Regions from separate parts of the Pseudoalteromonas sp. SWYJZ12 genome, predicted to be linked through region 1. Evidence: predicted binding sites of a transcription regulator. Region 1 holds the regulator's gene; each other region holds the start of a gene.
The links. The regulator ArgR, encoded in region 1, controls arginine synthesis, uptake and breakdown. The targets are predictions, from matches to a motif close to ANTGAATANNTATTCANT.
Positions count from the first base shown of each region.

Region 2: a site for ArgR is predicted at 2,039-2,056, ahead of I6F42_RS13645 (aspartate aminotransferase family protein). Genes of this name have one in related genera too.
Region 3: a site for ArgR is predicted at 4,309-4,326, ahead of argC (N-acetyl-gamma-glutamyl-phosphate reductase). Genes of this name have one in related genera too.

Region 1 is NZ_JADYXH010000004.1:166,733-173,779, forward strand. Features, by position in the region: gene I6F42_RS07215 (iron ABC transporter permease) at 1-654, shown strand, start outside; gene I6F42_RS07220 (ABC transporter ATP-binding protein) at 655-1,704, shown strand; gene I6F42_RS07225 (Dyp-type peroxidase) at 1,753-2,652, shown strand; gene argR (transcriptional regulator ArgR) at 2,660-3,127, opposite strand; gene mdh (malate dehydrogenase) at 3,353-4,285, shown strand; gene ispB (octaprenyl diphosphate synthase) at 4,372-5,343, opposite strand; gene rplU (50S ribosomal protein L21) at 5,766-6,077, shown strand; gene rpmA (50S ribosomal protein L27) at 6,094-6,351, shown strand; gene cgtA (Obg family GTPase CgtA) at 6,492-7,047, shown strand, end outside.
Region 2 is NZ_JADYXH010000012.1:67,631-74,677, reverse strand. Features, by position in the region: gene astA (arginine N-succinyltransferase) at 1-512, opposite strand, end outside; gene I6F42_RS13645 (aspartate aminotransferase family protein) at 598-1,803, opposite strand; gene I6F42_RS13640 (HDOD domain-containing protein) at 2,183-3,343, opposite strand; gene I6F42_RS13635 (aminodeoxychorismate/anthranilate synthase component II) at 3,387-3,968, opposite strand; gene I6F42_RS13630 (zinc-dependent alcohol dehydrogenase family protein) at 4,146-5,135, opposite strand; gene I6F42_RS13625 (LysR family transcriptional regulator) at 5,260-6,156, shown strand; gene I6F42_RS13620 (YdcH family protein) at 6,316-6,558, shown strand; gene I6F42_RS13615 (putative quinol monooxygenase) at 6,621-6,977, opposite strand; gene I6F42_RS13610 (SDR family NAD(P)-dependent oxidoreductase) at 6,977-7,047, opposite strand, start outside.
Region 3 is NZ_JADYXH010000006.1:63,489-70,535, forward strand. Features, by position in the region: gene I6F42_RS09490 (PilZ domain-containing protein) at 1-269, opposite strand, end outside; gene radA (DNA repair protein RadA) at 632-2,017, shown strand; gene I6F42_RS09500 (hypothetical protein) at 2,093-3,025, shown strand; gene argE (acetylornithine deacetylase) at 3,068-4,252, opposite strand; gene argC (N-acetyl-gamma-glutamyl-phosphate reductase) at 4,477-5,487, shown strand; gene argB (acetylglutamate kinase) at 5,488-6,255, shown strand; gene I6F42_RS09520 (ornithine carbamoyltransferase) at 6,263-7,047, shown strand, end outside.

The sequences.
Region 1 (7,047 bases):
TTTAGTTACGCTTGGCAAAGTTTAAAAGTGGCTGGGGTTGTGAGCCTAATAACGATTACGTTGAGTATTTTTGTCGTTTTTTATCAGCGTGTGGCAAAGCAAACGTATCCGCTTATTCCCGGGCGTTTAGCAAGCACAGGCTATGCGTTGCCTGGCACAGTACTCGCTATTGCGGTTTTGTTACCTCTTACATTGTTAGAGAACACCATCAACACAGCGCTCGAGCCGTATAATTTAGATATTGGCTTACTGCTTACAGGTAGTATTCTTACTATTATTATTGCTTATATTGTTAGGTTTTACGCCATTGCACACGGAGCAATTGAGTCGAGTTTTTTACGTATTAGCCCATCACTTGATATGGCAAGCCAATCAATGGGTAAAAGCCAAGGGCAAACGCTGCGTTTAGTGCACCTACCTTTACTGCGAAGAGGATTACTTACTGCTGCGTTATTGGTATTTATTGAGTGTATGAAAGAACTGCCAGCTGCGCTATTGCTCAGACCGTTTAATTTTGAAAGCTTAGCTACTCATGTATTTCAGTATGTGAGTGACGAGCAGTTAGAGCTTGCTTCTATATCGGCATTATTTATTGTTATTGTTGGGTTTATTCCTTTGTATTTTATTAATCGTTCTATGGAGCAGCGTAGTTAAATGAGTAGTTTAATTTTACAAGGCGTGAGCTATCACTATAACGGTACAAAGGTTATTCACGATTTAGATTTAACAGTGGGTAAAGATGAAATTGTTTGCCTACTCGGAGCGAGTGGGTGCGGCAAAACGACCACGTTAAAAGCGATTGCAGGTTTAATTGAAGCTAAGCAAGGGTCTATTTTTATAGACGGTAAATTAGTGAGTGATGAGCAATCGTTTGTCTCGCCTGAGCACCGTAACATCGGCATGATGTTTCAAGATTATGCGTTGTTTCCGCATTTGACGGTGGCAAATAATATCGCATTTGGGCTTAGTAAAATGAGTAAAGCTCAAAAGCAGCAACGCGTAGATGAAATGCTTAAGCTGGTACATTTAATTGGCTGTGCTGACAGGTTCCCGCATCAGTTATCGGGTGGTCAACAGCAACGCGTAGCTATTGCTCGTGCATTAGCTTATAAGCCTAGTTTATTGCTACTTGATGAGCCCTTTTCAAATATCGACACACAAGTGCGCTTTGAATTAATTGCCGATATACGTCGAATTATTAAGGCAACTCAAGTGTCTGCTGTGTTTGTTACACACTCAAAAGAGGAGGCGTTTGCGTTTTCAGATACACTTGCCATTATGCATCGCGGTAAAATTGAGCAACAAGGCACGCCCGAGCAGCTTTTTGCAGCTCCATGTTCAAAGGAGGTTGCAGAGTTTCTGGGTCAAGGCATATACTTGAGCGCAGAAGTATTAACAGCAACTGAATACAAAACACCATTTGGTTTAGTCGAATCTTATATTGAGAGTAAGCAAAACGTAAGCGTAGGGCTTATATATGTGCGCCCTCATCAAATAGAATTAGTGGCAGATAACCAAAGTGACAAACTCAGCAAGCGAGCTACAATCATAAGTCGTCGCTTTATTGGTTCGGCGTATGTTTATTCACTTGTTATTGATAAACAAGAAATTGAAGTTGCTGCACAATATGGCCAGTCATTTGAAAATAATGAGCAGGTTATAATAAAAATAAAACCTCACACGGTGAATTTTTTCGAATCGTAATTAATTTGTTATTCGCTGTGTTTTTATCTGTAAAACTAAGGAATAACAATGGCGCAAGCGCAGTCAGGGATTTGTGCTGAAGCAAACTTACACGGTTTGCACTTATTTTTTAATGTGTTTGATGGTCAAGATGAATCACTTCGCGCAAAGTTAAAACAAGTAAGCGCCATTGAAGAAGAATTTAGCGATCAATTTTCAGAATCAATGCTCTCTTGTATGGTTGCTATTGGTGCGCAGTATTGGCCGCATATCCTCCCTGAATACATCCCAAGCGAATTACAGAGCTTTCCTAATATAAACCATAGCGATCATCAAATGAGCGTACAACCGTGCGATTTATTTGTGCAAATTCGCTCTGACCGTGAAGACGTTAACCATTTATTTGCGCTGCAAATTTTAAAACTATTTGCTCCCGATGTTGAGCTGGTGGAGCAAATTCGTAATTTTCGCTTTTTAGATGGTCGTGATTTTAATGGTTTTATTTATGGTGGCGACACCGCACATGGAAGAAAAAAGCGCGCTACGGCTTTAATTAGTAGCCCTGGCAATTTTGAAGATCAGGGGAGTTATATTCATGTACAGCGCTATAAGCATGACTTAACTATGTGGCAGCACTTATCATTGAGCGAGCAAGAACAAATAATGGGGCGTACGCGCCTTGATAACACGCTAATTACCCCCGCGATCGAAACCAGCCATGCTTCGCGAAGTGAGCTAAAAGACGAAGACGGACAACCGCTATTATTAAATCAGAGCATGCCTTATGGCGATGTGTATGAGCAGGGAATGTTATCAATTACATGCTCTTGTACGGGCACCGCATTTGAAAAAGTACTTAATAGTCGTTTAGGGGAAGGGGATTGTTACGACCACTGGCTTGATTTTACTCAAGCCGATATGGGTTCTGCTTTTTTCGCGCCTTCAGTCGGGTTTTTAAAACAAATTTAGTTTGCTATTAAACCGTATCAAATAAAATGCGAACACGTTCAAGTGTTACATCTATTTCAGATATTTTAGCAGGAGCGATAAAAATAGTATCGTCGCCTGCAATTGTTCCTAGTACGCCATCTGCTTTACCTAATGAATCTAATAAACGAGCGATAAGCTGAGCGGCGCCTGGACTGGTACGAATAATGATCATCATTTCGTTGTGCATAATGTCGATTACTAATTGGCGTAATGGGCTTTTAGCCGTAGGTACACCCATTTCAGCAGGTAAGCAGTAAACCATTTCTTGTTTGGCGTTACGTGTGCGTACAGCACCAAATTTACTTAACATGCGCGATACTTTACTTTGGCTTATATTGTCAAAGCCTTGATCTTTTAATGCATCAACTATTTCGCCTTGAGAGCCAAAATTTTCTTCTTTTAATAGTGATTTAAATGCTTTTACCAGTGCTTCTTGTTTATCTTGTGGTTGCATAGTCTTTATTCGTTTTTGTTATTTATGCCGCAAATTCTACACAAAAATGAATAATTATGCAGCAGTTGTTTAGTTAACTTGCCAGTTTGATGCGTTAAATCACAAAAGTTTACGACTATGGTCGAAAATATACTTGAAATAGACAGGATAAATTTGTTTTTAGTCGCTAATTTCATTATCTTAAGAGCCACAAATGTTTCCTACCTCAAATTACGGAGAATTCCAATGAAAGTTGCTGTATTAGGTGCTGCAGGCGGTATCGGCCAAGCGTTGTCTTTATTATTAAAAACAGGCTTACCAGCTGGCTCTGAATTATCACTTTATGATGTTGCACCAGTAGTACCAGGTGTTGCGGTTGACCTTTCTCACATCCCAACAGATGTTAAAGTAGCAGGCTTTGGCGCAGACGAATTAAACAAAGCGCTTGAAGGCTCTGACATCGTTCTTATCCCAGCGGGTATGCCACGTAAACCAGGTATGGATCGTGCTGATTTATTTAATGTAAATGCTGGTATCATCAAAACTTTAGCTGAAGGCATTGTTGCTAGCTGTCCTAAAGCGTTAGTAGGTATTATTACTAACCCAGTAAATGGCACAGTTCCAATCGTTGCTGAAGTATTCAAAAAAGCAGGTACTTACGACGCTAAACGCGTATTCGGTATTACTACGCTTGACGTTATTCGTTCAGAAGCATTTGTTGCTGAACTTAAAGGCGTAGACGTAGCAACTGTGAAAGTACCAGTAATTGGTGGTCACTCAGGCACAACCATTCTTCCTCTACTTTCTCAAGTTGAAGGTGTTTCTTTCACTGATGAAGAAGTTGCTGCACTTACTCCACGTATCCAAAATGCGGGTACTGAAGTTGTAAATGCTAAAGCAGGCGGTGGTTCAGCTACGCTATCTATGGGTGCTGCTGCAGCTCGTTTTTGTATGTCTTTAGTTAAAGGCCTACAAGGTGAAGAAGTTGTAGATTACGCTTACGTTGCTGTTGAAAATGGCGATGCAGAGTACTTTGCACATCCAGTACGTTTAGGTAAAAACGGCGTAGAAGAAATTCTTTCTTACGGCGAACTAAGCGCATTTGAAACAAAAGCAAAAAATGACATGCTTGAAACACTGAAAAAAGACATCAAAGAAGGTGTTGATTTCATGGCGTAATAGCCAAAGTAGAATAACAAAAAAGCCTGCATTTGCAGGCTTTTTTATTGCTCAGAATTAATTTCACACTGTGTAACTAGTTAAAACTAGTGGTCGCGGTCAACCGCAATACGAGCAAGGCTTATGAGTGCTTGCTTATAGTCAGACTCAGCTAAAAAGTCTAAACACGCAATAGCTTTGTCAGCTTCAAGCTCTGCTTTTTGCATTGTAAATTCAAGCGCATTAGTTTGCTTTAGTGCCGATAAAATTTCTTCTAAATGCTCCATACCATTACTATGCTCTATTGCATCACGAATAAGCTGCGTTTGCTGCTCGCTACCATGTTGCATAGCATAAATAAGTGGAAGCGTTGGTTTGCCTTCAGCTAAATCATCACCAATGTTTTTACCCAACTGCTCAGCATCTGCATTGTAATCGAGTACATCGTCTACTAGCTGAAACGCAGTACCTAAATGCATACCATATAGGTTTAGTGCATCGAGAGTAGTTTGGTCTTGCTCAGTAATAATGGCAGCAAGGCCTGTCGCTGCTTCAAACAACTTAGCTGTTTTAGAGTAAATAACCTGCATATAACTGGCTTCGGTCGTATCTGGGTCGTTGCAGTTCATTAACTGCAATACTTCACCTTCAGCAATAATGTTTGTTGCATCGGCAAGTACTTGCATAACCTGCATTTTTCCAAGGCCAACCATAAGCTGAAATGAACGAGTGTAAATAAAGTCACCAACCAATACGCTAGCAGCATTACCAAATTCAGCATTTGCTGTAGGTGTGCCACGTCGTAAGTTTGATTCATCTACAACATCATCATGCAATAGCGTTGCTGTATGAATAAACTCAACAATTGTTGCAAGTGTTATGTGATCTTTACCCTGATAACCGAGCGCTTTGGCTGCTAAAATCGCGAGCATTGGACGAACGCGTTTGCCGCCACTGCTAACTATATATAAACCAAGCTGATTAACTAACGCCACATCTGAGCGCATTTGCGCATGTATAAGTTGATTGACGTCATTCATATCGCTTTCGATTAACGCCTGGATAGCTTTTATATCCATTGATCTCCGAGCCAATTTTTATGTGTGAACGGCGCAGATTGTACAACAAAAAATGCACTAGCTCGATATTTTGTGACGATTGATTGAAAAAACACTATTAAAGTACTTAATTTAGACTGAATTAGCCAAGATAACTGATTAATTGATAATCAATATACAGTTTATGATGTGCTTAGATATTAAGCTGTGAGGGTCATATTTGAGTACATTAATTTATTTCGACTAAGAGTTAAAAAGCGCTTGGCAAAAGGGCTAATTAATATAAAATGGGGTAAATATTGAATTGCTCTCAAAGCAGCTACTTTTTATTCATTTTAATTACAAAATAGGCTTGCTAGTTATTTCGCGTTAGCGTAAACTTCGCGCCCTATCGAAGAATATTTTAGTTGCGCCGATTTGAGGGTGCACAGACGGAGTTAATTATGTACGCGGTTTTCCAAAGTGGTGGTAAACAGCATCGTGTGACTGAAGGTCAAACGATTCGTCTTGAAAAATTAGACGTTGAAACTGGTGCGGCAGTAGAATTTGATTCAGTACTTTTAGTTGCTGATGGTGAGAAAATCGAGATCGGTGTACCGTTCGTAAACGGTGGCAAGATAACAGCTGAGGTTGTTTCACATGGTCGCGGTGAGAAGATTAAGGTTGTTAAATTTAGACGCCGTAAGCATTCTCGTAAGCAAATGGGCCATCGTCAATGGTTCACTGAAGTTAAAATCACTAGCATTAGCGCTTAATTAGAGGTACTTAGAAATGGCACATAAAAAAGCAGCTGGTAGTACTCGTAACGGTCGCGATTCAGAAAGCAAACGCCTAGGTGTTAAGCGTTTTGGTGGCGAATCAGTTCTAGCGGGTAGCATCATTGTTCGTCAGCGTGGAACTCGTTTCCACCCTGGTACTAACGTAGGTATCGGTAAAGACCACACTATCTTCGCAAAAGCAGATGGTAAAGTTCAGTTTGAACAAAAAGGTCCTTTAAACCGTAAATACGTAACTATCGTAACTGAGTAATCAGTAAGGTAGTTAAAAACCCCGCCTTTGCGGGGTTTTTTGTTTTGTAGTCAGTCAAAATATATACCCAAGCCTGCATTTGTGTTGGCTTGGGTATATAATAGAGTTATTAAACAAGCCAATCCCTAAAGTGAGTAATCATGAAGTTTGTAGATGAAGTAGAAATTCGCGCAGAAGCTGGAGACGGTGGCAGCGGCATCGTGTCTTTCCGTCGTGAAAAATATGTTCCAGATGGTGGACCAGACGGCGGTGACGGTGGAGACGGTGGTAGTGTTTATCTACAAGCTGATGAAAACTTAAATACCCTAATTGATTATCAGTTTGAGCGCTTTCATAGAGCTGAACGTGGTACTAACGGTCGTAGCCGTAACTGTACAGGCCGAAAAGCCGATGACTTATTTGTTATGGTGCCTGTAGGCACGCGCATCATGGATGTTGATACCCAAGAGGGACTTGGCGACTTAACTCAAGATGGTCAACGAATTTTGGTTGCAAAAGGTGGTTTCCACGGCTTGGGGAATGCACGTTTTAAATCAAGTACTAACCGAGCACCTCGTCAAAAAACATTGGGCACACCCGGTGAAGTACGTAACTTAAAGTTAGAGTTACTATTATTGGCTGATGTAGGCTTACTAGGATTACCAAATGCAGGTAAATCTACGTTTATCCGCAGTGTATCTGCAGCAAGACCAAAAG
Region 2 (7,047 bases), on a different contig from region 1:
TTTTCGTCAGACACACCGCGCATTTCTGCAATCACTGTTTGCGCAAAACGCTCTTGATGCTGCTTTATAAACATAAAACGCGCTTTTGAAAGTAGCTTACCATTACAATTTTTACGATAGCCATCTTTTAAAAACAATGTGCAAAGCTCTGTAGCACCTGTGTAGTCGTTACATAGCGTTAGAATATCAACCGCTTTATATACGTCTAATGTGCGCGAAGAGTGAATCACTTTACTTAAGTGATAATGATAAAATGCATCATCAAGCCCTACCGCAGCTTCAATTGCAGATGTTCCTACAACGTCACCGGTTTCGCTATCTTCAAGAACAAACAGGTAGCCTTCGTCACCAGGTTGTGACGTTTGTTTAGCAAAAGAGCTTACTGAATGGTCGATCTTTTTTTGCAATAGTTCTTCGTTTAATGGCAAAGACGTAAAACCATGCCCTGATTCGTGGGCAATTTTCAGTAATGCTGAATAATCATTTTGCTGGATTGGGCGAAGGATCATCATGAGTCCGCTTGCTCCCTTATAAATAACGGTAAATAGGAATTGCAGGGCAAGCAGTGCTTGCCCTTAATTGGTTGGCTTAAGTCGCTTATGCGTTTACTACGCTTGCTACTGCTTTTTCAAAGCGTGCCATACCTTCGCGAATGTCCGCTTCAGGAATTACTAAAGATGGAGTGAAACGTATTACGTCTGCACCAGCAACTAATGACATAAGGCCTTGCTCAGTCCCTGCCACTAAAAACTCTTTTGCACGACCTTTATATTGCTCGTTCACTACCGCGCCAATTAATAAACCTTGGCCACGGATTTCGCTAAATACGTTGTATTTTTCGTTAACCGCAGTAAGTAGTTCATTAAATAATGCTGCTTTAGCTTTTACGCCAGCAAGTACTTCTGGCGTATTTACTGTATCAAATGCAGCTTCTGCAACAGCACACGCAAGCGGGTTGCCGCCATAAGTAGAACCATGAGTACCTACTTTAAGATGCTGTGCAATTTCAGTTGTTGTGATCATAGCGCCAATAGGGAAACCGCCGCCAAGTGCTTTAGCTGAAGTTAAAATATCAGGTACTATGTTTAAGCCTTGGTATGCGTATAAATCGCCAGTACGGCCAACACCTGTTTGAACTTCATCAAAAATAAGCAGTGCGTTATGTTTAGTACATAAATCGCGAACGCCTTGAGCAAACTCGTCAGTTGGTGAAACAATACCGCCTTCACCTTGAAGAGGTTCCATCATTACGGCACATGTTTTGTCGCTGATAAGCGCTTCAAAAGCAGCTAGGTCGTTGTAATCACAATGTACAATGTCGCCAGGCTTAGGACCAAAACCATCTGAATATGCAGCTTGGCCACCCACAGTTACTGTAAAGAATGTACGACCGTGGAAACCTTTGTTAAACGCGATGATCTGTGATTTTTCTGCGCCAAACTTATCAAGTGCAAAACGACGCGCTAATTTAAGCGCTGCTTCGTTTGCTTCTGCGCCTGAGTTGGCAAAGTAAACTTTTTCAGCAAATGTAGCATCAACCATTTTTTTAGCTAGGCGAAGTGCCGGCTCATTGGTCATTACATTTGATAGATGCCAGATTTTTTCGCCTTGCTCTTTTAATGCGCCTACTAATGCAGGGTGGCAATGGCCAAGACAGTTAACTGCAATACCACCAGCAAAGTCGATAAACTCTCGACCTTGTTGATCCCATACGCGAGAACCTTCGCCTCGAACAGGAATTACGCTTGAAGGTGCGTAGTTAGGAACCATTACGTGATCAAATAATTCGCGATTGACTGTCATTTTATTTCCTCTTAATTGTGAGCAACACAAAACATCAAAATAGGTGTTTGGTTAATATTTGTAACCAACTTTATAGGCAAGATCAGTAACCTGATAATTGCGCAAAATTGCTTTGTGGTTCAATTTTCAGACGCACATTATTTCAGAATTACTTATATCTGTCTCGTTAAAAACTTTCATGTATCCCTTGAAAATAAAGGGCTAAAGATATTATTTCATAGATAGTGAATAACTATTTGCATAGCTATTTATGCTTATTTTTAAACAACTAACCGCATGAGCACCAAGGCGCGCATGCTTTAATCGGCAAATATGCAATATAACAATAGAGTGAGAATGAATGGTTAGTCGCAAAAAAATTAACAAAAAATTCAGATTTTTAGTCAATTTGAATAGCTAAATTGGTAAAATTACTCGATTGGAGGGTTTTTAGTTCCGTTTTAGTGAACTTAAAGTACGAAAACCAGCTTAGAGTTTCATCAGGCTCAATAAGTTGATGCTCTTTTAAATTAAGATATTGAGAGTAGCAACGTGCCTTTAGCATTACTTCTGTTAATGGCAGTAATGTATCGCCCTTATCTACCCCATTTACTAGCTGCTGCATGACACCTTTAAACGGTAAATATTTAAAAGCCATTTTGTCTATTACTTTGGCGCTTACTTCTATCGACTTATTGCTAAGTAGAGTGGTTAAAAATAGCGGGTCGGGCTGTAGCTCTAATAATGCGGTGTGTAAATCTTTTTGGTTTTCATTTCGGGCTAACTGCACTTTGCGTTGCCATACTTTCTCAAACGTTTTTAAGTACAAGCGCACTAATGCAATTCGTCCTACATCTAAAAGCATACCAAGGGTAAATGCATGAACGTCATTTACATTATTAATTTGTGCAATTTTTTGCGCAGCAATGGCGTTTGCCATGGCACTGTCACGTAAACGACGTTTTAATAACGAAAATGGTTCGGTGCTATGTGGCATCCAATGGCGGGCAGCAAATGTAGGAATAACTAGCTGTAAGTTATCAAGGCCAATATAACGAAGGGCGAGCGATGGCTTATCTACTTTTACAGACGTGTTTTTACTACGTTGATTACGATAGTAAGGTAAATTAACGAGCGTTACTAACTCCCTACCCAACCAGCTTATATCATTAACCAATGGCTCTAAACGCCCTACCGACGCTGACTTTACCGCTAATATATCGAGTATATTGGCAATGCCATCTTCAATACCTATGGTGCTATGAATTACGCCATCTATATCTTCGAGCTGCTTATATATAGCTGTTTCAATTGTTTTGTGCAGTTGCTCACTCGCTTGAGCGCGGTACTTATGATGTGCAGTACTGCTTTGCTGGCGTTTATTCTGTGCGGCCACTTCAACCTGAAGCAAAGTGCGTTGCTTCATGGGTTCGCCGTAATCTATATCTAATGTATGGATGAAACCAATTTGCTGATGCGCAAAGCTGTGCCCAAGCAATAAGTCATGAGCCCGTTGGCTTAGTATTTTGGCATTACGCTGCTGGGCTACAAGTTCAGTCATGACATCCATTAATAAAGTATTAAATGCTCTGTGTATTATAACATTAGAAGCGAGTTAAAAAGTTATCAAGCAGTTCTAAGCCTTGATCAGTTAAAATAGCTTCGGGGTGAAACTGCACACCTTCGATTGCTAGTTCTTTATGAAGTAACCCCATAATTTCGTCAAACTCGCCTTGCTCAGTCTGAGTCCATGCGGTTACTTCAAGTTCTTTAGGCAGCGTTTGTGCTTTAACCACCAAAGAATGATAACGACACACTGTTAACGGGTTAGCTAAACCTTTAAACACACCTTTGTTAGTGTGAACTATGGGTGATGTTTTACCGTGCATTACTTTTTTAGCACGAATTACATCTCCCCCTAAAGCTTGTGCGATAGTTTGATGTCCCAAGCAAATTCCTAAAATAGGATATTGCCCTTTTAGTTGCTCAACAACATTTAACGAAATACCCGCTTCGTTAGGGGTGCATGGCCCTGGCGATAACACGATGTGCTGCGGGTTTAACTGTTTTATTTGCGCAATGCTTAGCTCATCATTACGTTTTACTAAAACGTCTTGATCTAAACGCTGAAAATATTGCACTAAGTTGTAAGTAAACGAATCGTAGTTGTCGATCATCAACAGCATTACACAACAGACCTTATAAATTATTGACCACTACTTTACACAAGTGGTACTAAGCGCTGCATTCTACCACTATTAATTCGTCAACATAAATGAGGTTTGTTTATCTTACGTTAGAGCTATCTTTAGAAGGAATATTAGAATTATAAAGAAGCCGGCTAAAAAGCCGGCCTTAATGCATTATTGTACGTTTATAACCACTTTACCCAGTGCTTGGCCACTTGCTAAGCGGTCATGCGCTTTAGCTGCGTCTTCTAAACTAAAGTCTTGCTCATCAAGTACTGGGCGCATACCGCCTGCTTCAACAATTTGCGCAAGTTTAGTAAGTTTGTCGCCGTGGTCTTGACGGTTAAAGTCATGGATCATTGGAATAAGCATAAAGATTACGTTTAACGATAACCCTTTAAAGTGTACTGGGCTTAAGTCTACTTCTAATAAAGAGAGCGTTGTAGATACCTGGGCATTTAGCTTTGCTGCTGCAAACGAGTTAGTAAGGTTACCGCCTCCTACCGTGTCAAACACCATATCAAAGCCCACATTGCTGGTATGTTTTTCAACGTATTGCTCTACAGTTTCGTCTTTAAAGTTAATGCCTGTAGCGCCAAAGCTTTCTATTAGTGCTAGTTGCTCTGCGTTACCGCCAGTTGAGTAAACATCAGCGCCAAAGTGCTTAGCTAGTTGTACTGCTAAATGGCCTACACCACCTGCGCCACCGTGCACTAACACTTTTTGACCTGCTTTTACATTTGCACGCGTTAAGCCTTCAAGTGCAGTAATACCTACAAGTGGAATAGCGGCTGCTTCTTTCATGGTTAAATTTTTAGGTTTGTGAGCAATTAAGCGCTTATCAGCAAGCATAAACTCAGCAAGTGCACCTGGTAAATCGCCTAGGCCACCAGCACAACCGTAAATTTCATCACCTACAGTAAACTCTGTTACACCGTCTCCCACAGCTTCAATAGTGCCCGCAAAGTCCATACCTAAAATGCCTGGTAACTTTGGAGCAAATGGTAAATCGGCACCCATTTGACGAATCATCATATCAATTGTATTTACGCTAGTTGCAGCAATGCGAACCAATACGTTACCTGCGGTTACTTGTGGTTTTGCAACCTCTGCTGCTACAAACTCTTCAGTGCCACCAAAATTATTAATTGTCATTGCTTTCATGAGTGTTGCCTCTATTAGCTGTTTATAGTTAATGTGTAATGAGGTTTCATTGTAGCTTTGCCTTTAATAAATGATAATAAGGCTAAATACACAATCTGTTTCAACATAATATTGAGAATCAAGTATGAATAATGACCATCTTGCTTTGTTTGTACGCATTGCTAATACATATAATATAAGCCTAGCAGGAAGAGAGCTTGATTTATCACCAGCAGTAGCGAGTGCATATATTAGTAAGCTTGAGGAGAACTTAGGAGTACGACTTATTAATCGTACTACGCGCAAGGTGTCGCTGACCGAAGAAGGCGAGGCATTTTTACCTCATGCACAAGAGGTGCTAGCAACATTAGAAACCGCACGCGCCTCGGTAGGTGCAGGAAGCTTAGTGCCGCAAGGTACATTACGTATCACTGCGCCTGCTTCTTTTGGACGAATGCATATAGTCCCTGCCTTAAAAAGCTTTATGCAAAAATACCCAGGGCTGACTATAGATTGCCGCTTTAGCGATACTATTGTTGATTTAGTAGAAGGCGGTTTTGATATTGCAATTCGCGATGCGGCACTTAAAGATTCAAACCTAATTGCTCGCAAACTGGCATCTGATAACCGTATTGTATGCGCATCGCCTGAGTATATAGCTAAAAACGGCTTGCCTAAAACACCGCAAGATTTAGTTAATCATCAAATTATTAACTTAGCCAGTATAGAGAGCTGGGGTTTTAAATCAGGTAAAGACACTCTTAATATTAAAACCAAAGGCGCACTTCGTTTTGATAACGGTGAAGCCGTTCGTGATGCGTGCGTACAAGGGTTAGGTATTACTATTAGTTCAAATTGGTGTAGCTATAAATATTTAGAAGATGGCAGCCTAGTAGAAGTGTTAAAAGACTTTCCGCTGGTAGCTAATGCCGATATTTGGGCTGTATATCCAAGCAATAGATTATTAGCCCCTAAGGTGCGTGCGTTTATCGATCATTTTATTGCCTACTTTGGTGAAGTCCCTTATTGGGAAAAGCAGTAACGGCTAAAAAGTAAAAACGGTTGTTTGTGCTACATCAAATTAGCGGCTCGATGGTTGAATTATATCTATGTAAGCCCCAGTGTATTATATGAAAGGCAGTAATTCACTTATACAACTCACTTACTTGTGAGCTCATTTATATCCTACTAAGGAGCGAATATGTTAGGCGAAGACCACTCATTAACAAATGACTTTCCAGAGTACTTAAAGACCATTGCCGAGTTAAATGAAAGCGATACTGAATTTGCAAAAAAAGCAGATAAGTACGACAAGCTAGATAAAGAGATTAGGGTATTAGAGCTCAAAGATGCGCCCATAAGCGATGAGCAAATGCATCAACTAAAACACGAACGTACAGAACTAAAAGATTGGCTATACGAACGCTTGCAGCAAGAGCAGTAATGCCACTAAAAAAAGAGCTCACTGATGAGGTGAGCTCTTTAGATCAACAATGGATATTTTCTCTAAAACTTTACAAAGCCACCCACAGGTTTCATAAATACACTGCTTGGGCCTGCAAAGGCTTGTGCAAACTCTTCTGATAATTGACTAAATACCGTTACTTTATCCATATCAACTACGCTTAAAAATAGTGGGCCACTTTCGCCCCAACCAGCAAGATGCGCTTTAGCAGCATCTTCATCTTGGTAACGCTCGTAAATATGTACACTGCGTTTGTCTTCACTTACTGTCCACTCATACATTAAAGTGCCCGCTTCACTTTTAGCCAAAGTAACTAATCGCGCCATTACCAGTAAAAACTCATCGTATTTACCTTCTTTAATTTGGCCTTGTACTGTCCAGGTAACATGATTTTTCATTATGCTTTGCCTAATTTAAGCTGTGCTAAAATACTGTCTAACGTATCTACTAGTTGTTGATTTTTAGCAT
Region 3 (7,047 bases), on a different contig from region 1:
TCAAACACTTCAATGGCTGTGTCATCCATAAAGTGCTGTTTACCGTTATGCTCATACGGTTTTACTTGGCCCGTCACTAATCCACGAAGATCAACAAAGCGTGCCACTGGCTGAGATAAGCGTGACATTTCCATTTTCATCAAAAATTGCTCAGGTTTGGTTAACCCAGCGGTTTTTGATTTGAAAATTAGGTCAAATTTAGCATTGCCTAAATATGTTTTTAACTCATTCACGAGGTCTTCGTGTTTGAGCATTATGTCATCAGCCATTTATAAAACCATCACCGTCTAATTGAAAAAGTAGGTATACTGTTAAGTCCATTTATTAGAAGTTCAATAAACGTTAAATCGCGCTATGTTATTAATATAGGTACAATTATTTTAGTTACTACTGTTTAGCTCTTGTTATTATGTGTTATATGCCATTTTGTTGGCAAGTTACTTTAAACTATTTCAAAGCAAAAAGTATGCCCTAAATTATAGCTAAAAAGAAACACCATGTGTATTTAATGATTGTGACGCTAGATTTTTACGCAGGCAAGAGTTTGTTGCTAAGTAAATGCTTGAAGTGGCAAAATAAGTTATTAACAGTAAATGTTTTTAAAATTAGAGAATCGTAGATAAGGTTATAAATGACTAAAGCGGCAAAAATAGAGTTTGTGTGTACAGAATGTGGCATGAACTACCCACGTTGGCAGGGTCAATGCCGCTGCGGTGCGTGGAACACATTAGCAGAATTTAAACCTTCAGCAGGGCAGAGTAAAAAAGCGTCAGTTCGAGCAAATGTAGGTGGTTATGCTGGCGGTGCTGGTGGCGGCTCTAAAAAAATTAATGATATTGCTACGTCAGAGGCAGAAAAACAGCTGACAGAAATTGGCGAGCTCGATCGTGTGCTAAGCGGTGGTGTAACTACCGGCTCTGTTAATATAATTTCGGGTGATCCAGGTGCTGGTAAAACAACATTGCTATCTGACCTAGTAGCGAGAATGTCACAACGTATGCCGTCACTTTACTGTACGGCCGAGGAGTCATTATCGCAGTTTAAAAACAGGGTAAATCGTTTAAAGTTAAACTATAACCCTGACGAGCTTTATTTACTTTCAGAAACCAGTGTTGAAACCATCATTGAAGAGCTCGAGAAAAATAAAATTAAGTTTGCTGTTATTGACTCTATTCAAGCGGTTGTAACCGAAACTGCAAATGGTAGCCCAGGTTCCCCTTCGCAAGTAAAAAGCGCCGCCCAAGCATTGACTCAATACTGTAAGCAAAATGATGTAACCATGTTCATTATTGCTCATGTAAATAAAAATAACGAAATAGCAGGTCCTCAAACACTTGTACATATTGTCGATGCGCTTTTACACATAGACACCAACGATGGGCAAATACGAACCCTTAGGGCAAATAAAAACCGCTTTGGTGATATAGATACCGTTGGCATTTTTAAAATGTGTGAACGTGGGATGTTAAGCGTTGATAACCCGAGCGAAATATTTTTATCGGGGTCTACAACCGACTCGCCAGGCTCTACAATTACCTGTATCCGTAAAGGTAATCGAAATTTACTACTTGAAATTCAATGTTTAACTACCGAAACCGAGGCGGAATTTCCGCAGCGTGTTTGCGTTGGTTTAAACATGAACCGCATAAAAATGCTGACTGGCATATTACGAAAACACACTAAAACCAAAATATTCCACGATACGTTTTTTAATATTGTGGGTGGCCTAAGAATAGATGAAACAGAAACTTGTATAGATTTAGCATTGGTTACCGCGCTACTTAGCAGCTTAAATGAATTTGTTGTGCCACGTACCACGTGTATTATGGGCGAACTCAGCTTAAACGGCGATGTACGCCCAATTGATAGTGGTGTGCCACGTGTTAAAGAAGCAGCACAACATGGTTTTACAGAAATATATATTCCATTTCGTAATTACCATAAGTCGATGGAAGGGCTGGGCGCTAAAATTACCCCAGTTAAAACAGTACATGAGTTGCTTAGTTTAATTAATTAATACTTACGGGTGTTAATGTGTAATGTTACTCTTAATAAAACTCGGTTTACACAAAGAATAGAATAAGGAAATAACATGAAAAAGTTAGTAATAGTTGCAGCGATTGTAGCTGCGGGCGTTGGTGGCGTGAGCTATGCAAATTATGTAGCTACACAAGAAGTGCGTGCAGAAGTAGATAAGCAACTTGCTTTAGTAAGCGAGCAAACTGGCGCTACATTTAAATACGCTGGTTTATCGGCAAGTGTTATTTCAAAAAGCGTAGAAATAACAAACATGGAAGTAATAAGCCCAGAGGGCGACAATGTTGCTAATATTCAAAGCATTGAAATAACAGGTTACGAGCCAGATAAAATATCACCGCATACATCATTTGATGTAAAAAGCTTTCAGTTTGATAAAGATTTTGTTTCAAAATTACCTGCTGATACAAATGAAATGCTCGCGTCGGCAAGTTACGATTTACATTCATCACTTGATTACGATGAAGAGTCTGGCAATAGTGATGTAGTAGTTAAGCTTGATGCAAAAGACATTGTTAGTTTTAATATGGATATGGGCTTGGCTAATTCAAAAGCATTAATGGATGCTTCATTGGCGATTAGTAAAGCGCAGCAAGAAGCGGGTAACCAGCCACTTACTTATGAGCAAGAGTTACAGCAGCAAACACTTGTTATGCAAGCAATGAGTAAGATAGAGCCGCGCAATGTTAGCTTTGCCTTAAATAACCAAGGTAAGTTAAAAGACTTACTATCAAGTGAGCTTGAAAAGCAAGGCATGACGCTAGAGCAAATGGAAATGATGTTAGAGCAGCAGTTACAACAAGCTCCTGTAACTGAAAATATTGCAGAGGCTTTAACTAGCTTTGCTAAAGGTTTAAATTCATTCAGTGTGTCTGCAAAGCTACCTGAAGGTAAAACTATGATGGAAATTAACCAACAAGTTATGATGCTAGTAGGGCAACCTGAAGAGCTAGTTAAGTTTATTAACTTAGAAGTTAAAGGTGATTAAGCCTTAGTTTTGTATTAATAAAGGCGCCAATTGGCGCCTTTATTATTTTGTGTTGTTATAAGCAGTTAGTAACTGCTTTTTGCTAAAGCAGTTTGCTTTTATGATATTGGTGATTATTTGTTGTGATGGTTTTATTTTTTCCATCGCTAAAAACTCATCAGGCTGATGCGCTTGGTTAATTGAGCCTGGGCCCATTACGATTGTTTCACAACCGAGTTGCTGGATAAACGGCGCTTCAGTGCAATAATTTACCGCGACCGCTTTTTGCCCCGCTATTTTTTCAGCCATTTTAACTAAAGCACTGTCGGTGCTACCACTAAATGCCGGGATTGGTTCATGTAAATCAATAACGCTCACCGCATTTGGGTATTGCTGATTTATCTCTTTTGTTGCATCAAGCACTAATGCTTGTAGTTCTTGTACACTTAAACCTGGTAATGGGCGCATGTCTATATGCATTTCACAGCAACCACAAATTCTATTCGCATTATCGCCACCATGAATATTACCTAAGTTTAATGTTGGATAAGGAATTTCAAAGTGATTTATTGAATACTTATGCTTTAATTGCTCTTTTAAGAACATCAATTTTGTAATCACTTTATGCATTACTTCAATGGCGTTAAGGCCACGTTCGGGATCTGAGCTATGCCCAGAGCGACCAACCACTCTTATTGCTGTACTCATATGGCCCTTGTGCATAAATACTGGCGTCATATCAGTAGGTTCGCCAATTATACAACGCGCAGGTTTTAAATTAGGGTGCTTACATATTTGCTGTGCACCTGCCATAGTTGTTTCTTCATCGGCAGTGGCGAGTATTAAAATAGGTTGAGTTTGCTGCTTTTCATCAAGTTCACTAATTGCTTGTAATACAAAAGCAAAAAAACCTTTCATATCAATGCTTCCTAGCCCGTACAATTTATTGTCGAGTTCAGTAAGTTTAAACGGATTGTGGTTCCAGCGGCTGTCATCAAAAGGCACTGTATCAGTGTGGCCCGCAAGCATTAACCCGCCATCACCTTTTCCACGCTTTGCTAATAAATTAAAGCGGCCTTTACCTCCTTCTAATTCAATAATTTCACACGTAAAACCGAGTGTTTCGCACCACCTCGCAAGGAGTTCAATTACGTTTTTATTGCTCATACACAAGCTGTCTTCAATTGCACTAATAGAAGGGGCTGCAATTAATTGTTGATACATAGAAATAAACGAAGGCAAAGGCATAAAAAAATCCAAAATTATTATTCAATTTAATTGCATAACAATATAAAAGTATTTATGATGAATATCAATTCACTTTTTAAGCATAAATATATTAAAGTAAAGCTATGGAAATAATGCGACGATAATCTACAAATTCATTAAATTAAGTCTTAATTTAGCGTCTTAGCTAGTTTAAGCGAACAACATATATATTTAGCAGTAAATTTTAAAATAACGAGTAATCAATGAATGTAGTTATTATTGGCGCAAGCGGTTATAGCGGCGCAGAGTTAGCAAGCTTAGTTGCTAATCATCCAAACCTTACCTTAACAGGCTGTTATGTATCTGAGGGTAGCTTAGATAAAAATAAATTACTAAGTGATTTATACCCAGAGCACCTTGGCTTACTAGATTGTCCTTTACTTCCTCTTAGTGCATCAGCTTTTGATGACATTCAAAGTGATGCTGATTATGTATGCTTATGTACCGATCACAAAGTAAGTGTTGATTTAGCGCCTCAATTTTTAGCTATGGGTAAAAAAGTATTTGATTTATCTGGTGGCTATCGCCTAGCAAATAATGATGATTACGTTACTTATTATGGTTTTGAGCATCAACACCCAGAGCTTTTAAATGAAGCGGCTTACGGTTTAGCTGAGTGGAACAGTGATGCTATCGCTAACGCAAAGCTAATTGCTGTTGCAGGCTGTTACCCAACAGCGGCGCTCAATGCACTTAAACCGCTTAAACAAGCAGGCTTATTGAGCAGCGAAAGTATTATTATTAATGCCGTTTCGGGTGTTACGGGTGCCGGGCGTAAAGCGAGTGTAGGAACACATTTTTGTGAGGTATCGCTTGCACCTTATGGTTTGTTTAACCATCGCCACGGTCCTGAAATTGAACAACACCTTGGCCACAAAGTATTATTTACACCGCATCTAGGTAGCTTTGCGCGCGGTATTTTAGAAACTATTTATGTACAACTTAAGCCAGGCGTTACCAAGGAAAACGTTGCATCTGCTTATCAAGTGCTTGCTAACGAACCATTAATTCGTTTGTTAGGCGATAAAATACCGTCAATTAAAGGTGTTGCTAAGCAACCATTTGTTGATATCGGTTGGCAGCAACAAGGCACGCAGTTAATTGTAATGTCTGCCATTGATAACTTATTAAAAGGCGCTGCTGGACAAGCTTTGCAGTGTATTAATATTTCTATGAATTTAGATCACACTACGGGCTTAAAAGGAGCGTTTTAAATGAGTAAAAAAACGTGGGTTATTAAACTCGGTGGTGCAGTACTTAATACAGAAAATGCAGCAAAAGCGTTATTTGACGTGCTAAGCGAGCAAAAAAATGATGAGTTTGTCATTGTTCATGGCGGTGGTTCTTTAGTAGATACATGGCTAAAGCAAGCGGGTTTTGCTAGTGCTAAACACCAAGGTTTACGTATTAGTCCAGCAGAGCAAATGCCTTATATAGTGGGTGCGCTTGCAGGTTGCGCTAATAAACAATTAATGACTCAAGCTATAAGCGCAGGGCATAAGCCTGTCGGCTTAAGTCTTTTTGAGGCGGGTGTGACTGCAACCCAAAAATTAAAAGCGCTTTGCTTAGTGGGTAAATGTACAAGCAACGATGACTCTATTATTAACGATTTACTTAAAATTTCTCGTTTACCTATTGTTAGCTCTATCGGCTTTGATGAACAAGGCTTGTGGTACAACGTAAATGCAGATGAAGCTGCAGCGGCTATTGCCAGTAATTTAAATGCAGAACTAATTTTTATGACGGATGTAGAAGCGGTACTTGACGCAAATAAACAACCGTTACATCAACTTGACACAAAACACATTGATACTTTAATTACAGATGGAGTAATTGTGGGCGGGATGGAGGTCAAAGTTAAGACCAGCCTTCACGCTGCCCAACATTTACGACGCGGTGTGTATATTTCCAGCTGGCAAAAGCCAGAAAATTTAACTGCTCTGCTGCAAGGTGAGCATGTCGGAACAAAGATTACACCATAGGTTTATTATGTTTGAGAATTTTTTAACGGGTTTAGAATTAGACCAAGAAGGCGCACTTAATTTATTAAAGTTAGCGCAAGATATAAAAGCAAAGCCAGAAAAATACAGCCAAGTATTATCGGGTAAATCAATCGTAACATTGTTTGAAAAGCAAAGTTTACGTACACGTTTATCGTTTGATATAGGTATTAATCGCCTTGGTGGTCATGCTGTTTATTTAGATCAGCAAAATGGCGCTATGGGTGCACGTGAATCAATTAAAGATTTTGCACTTAATATCTCTACTTGGGCCGACGGTATTGTGGCGCGTGTAAATCAGCACAGCACATTAACCACGTTAGGTGAATATTCATCGGTACCTGTGGTAAATAGCTTGTGTGACTTGTACCACCCTTGCCAAGCACTTGCTGATTTTTTAACACTTCAAGAAGTACATGGCGATGTGAGTCAGCTTAAAGTAGCTTACTTAGGTGAGGGCAATAACGTAACTCATTCATTGATGTTACTTGCCGCAACGCTAGGTACTGACTTTGTTGCTGTAACACCAAAAGGGTGTTCGCCAGATTCACAAATACTTAAAAAAGCAGAGCAAATTGCAGCAATGAATGGCGCATCAGTCATGGTGAGCGATAGAGTTGAAGCTGCAGTTGGTGCAAACGTTGTATACGCAGATACATGGGTATCAATGGGTGATACAACGCCGCTTGAGCAAGTAAAAGAAAAATACATGCCTTATCAATTAAACCAGGCATTGCTAGATCAAACAGGTGCGACTACGGTATTACATTGCCA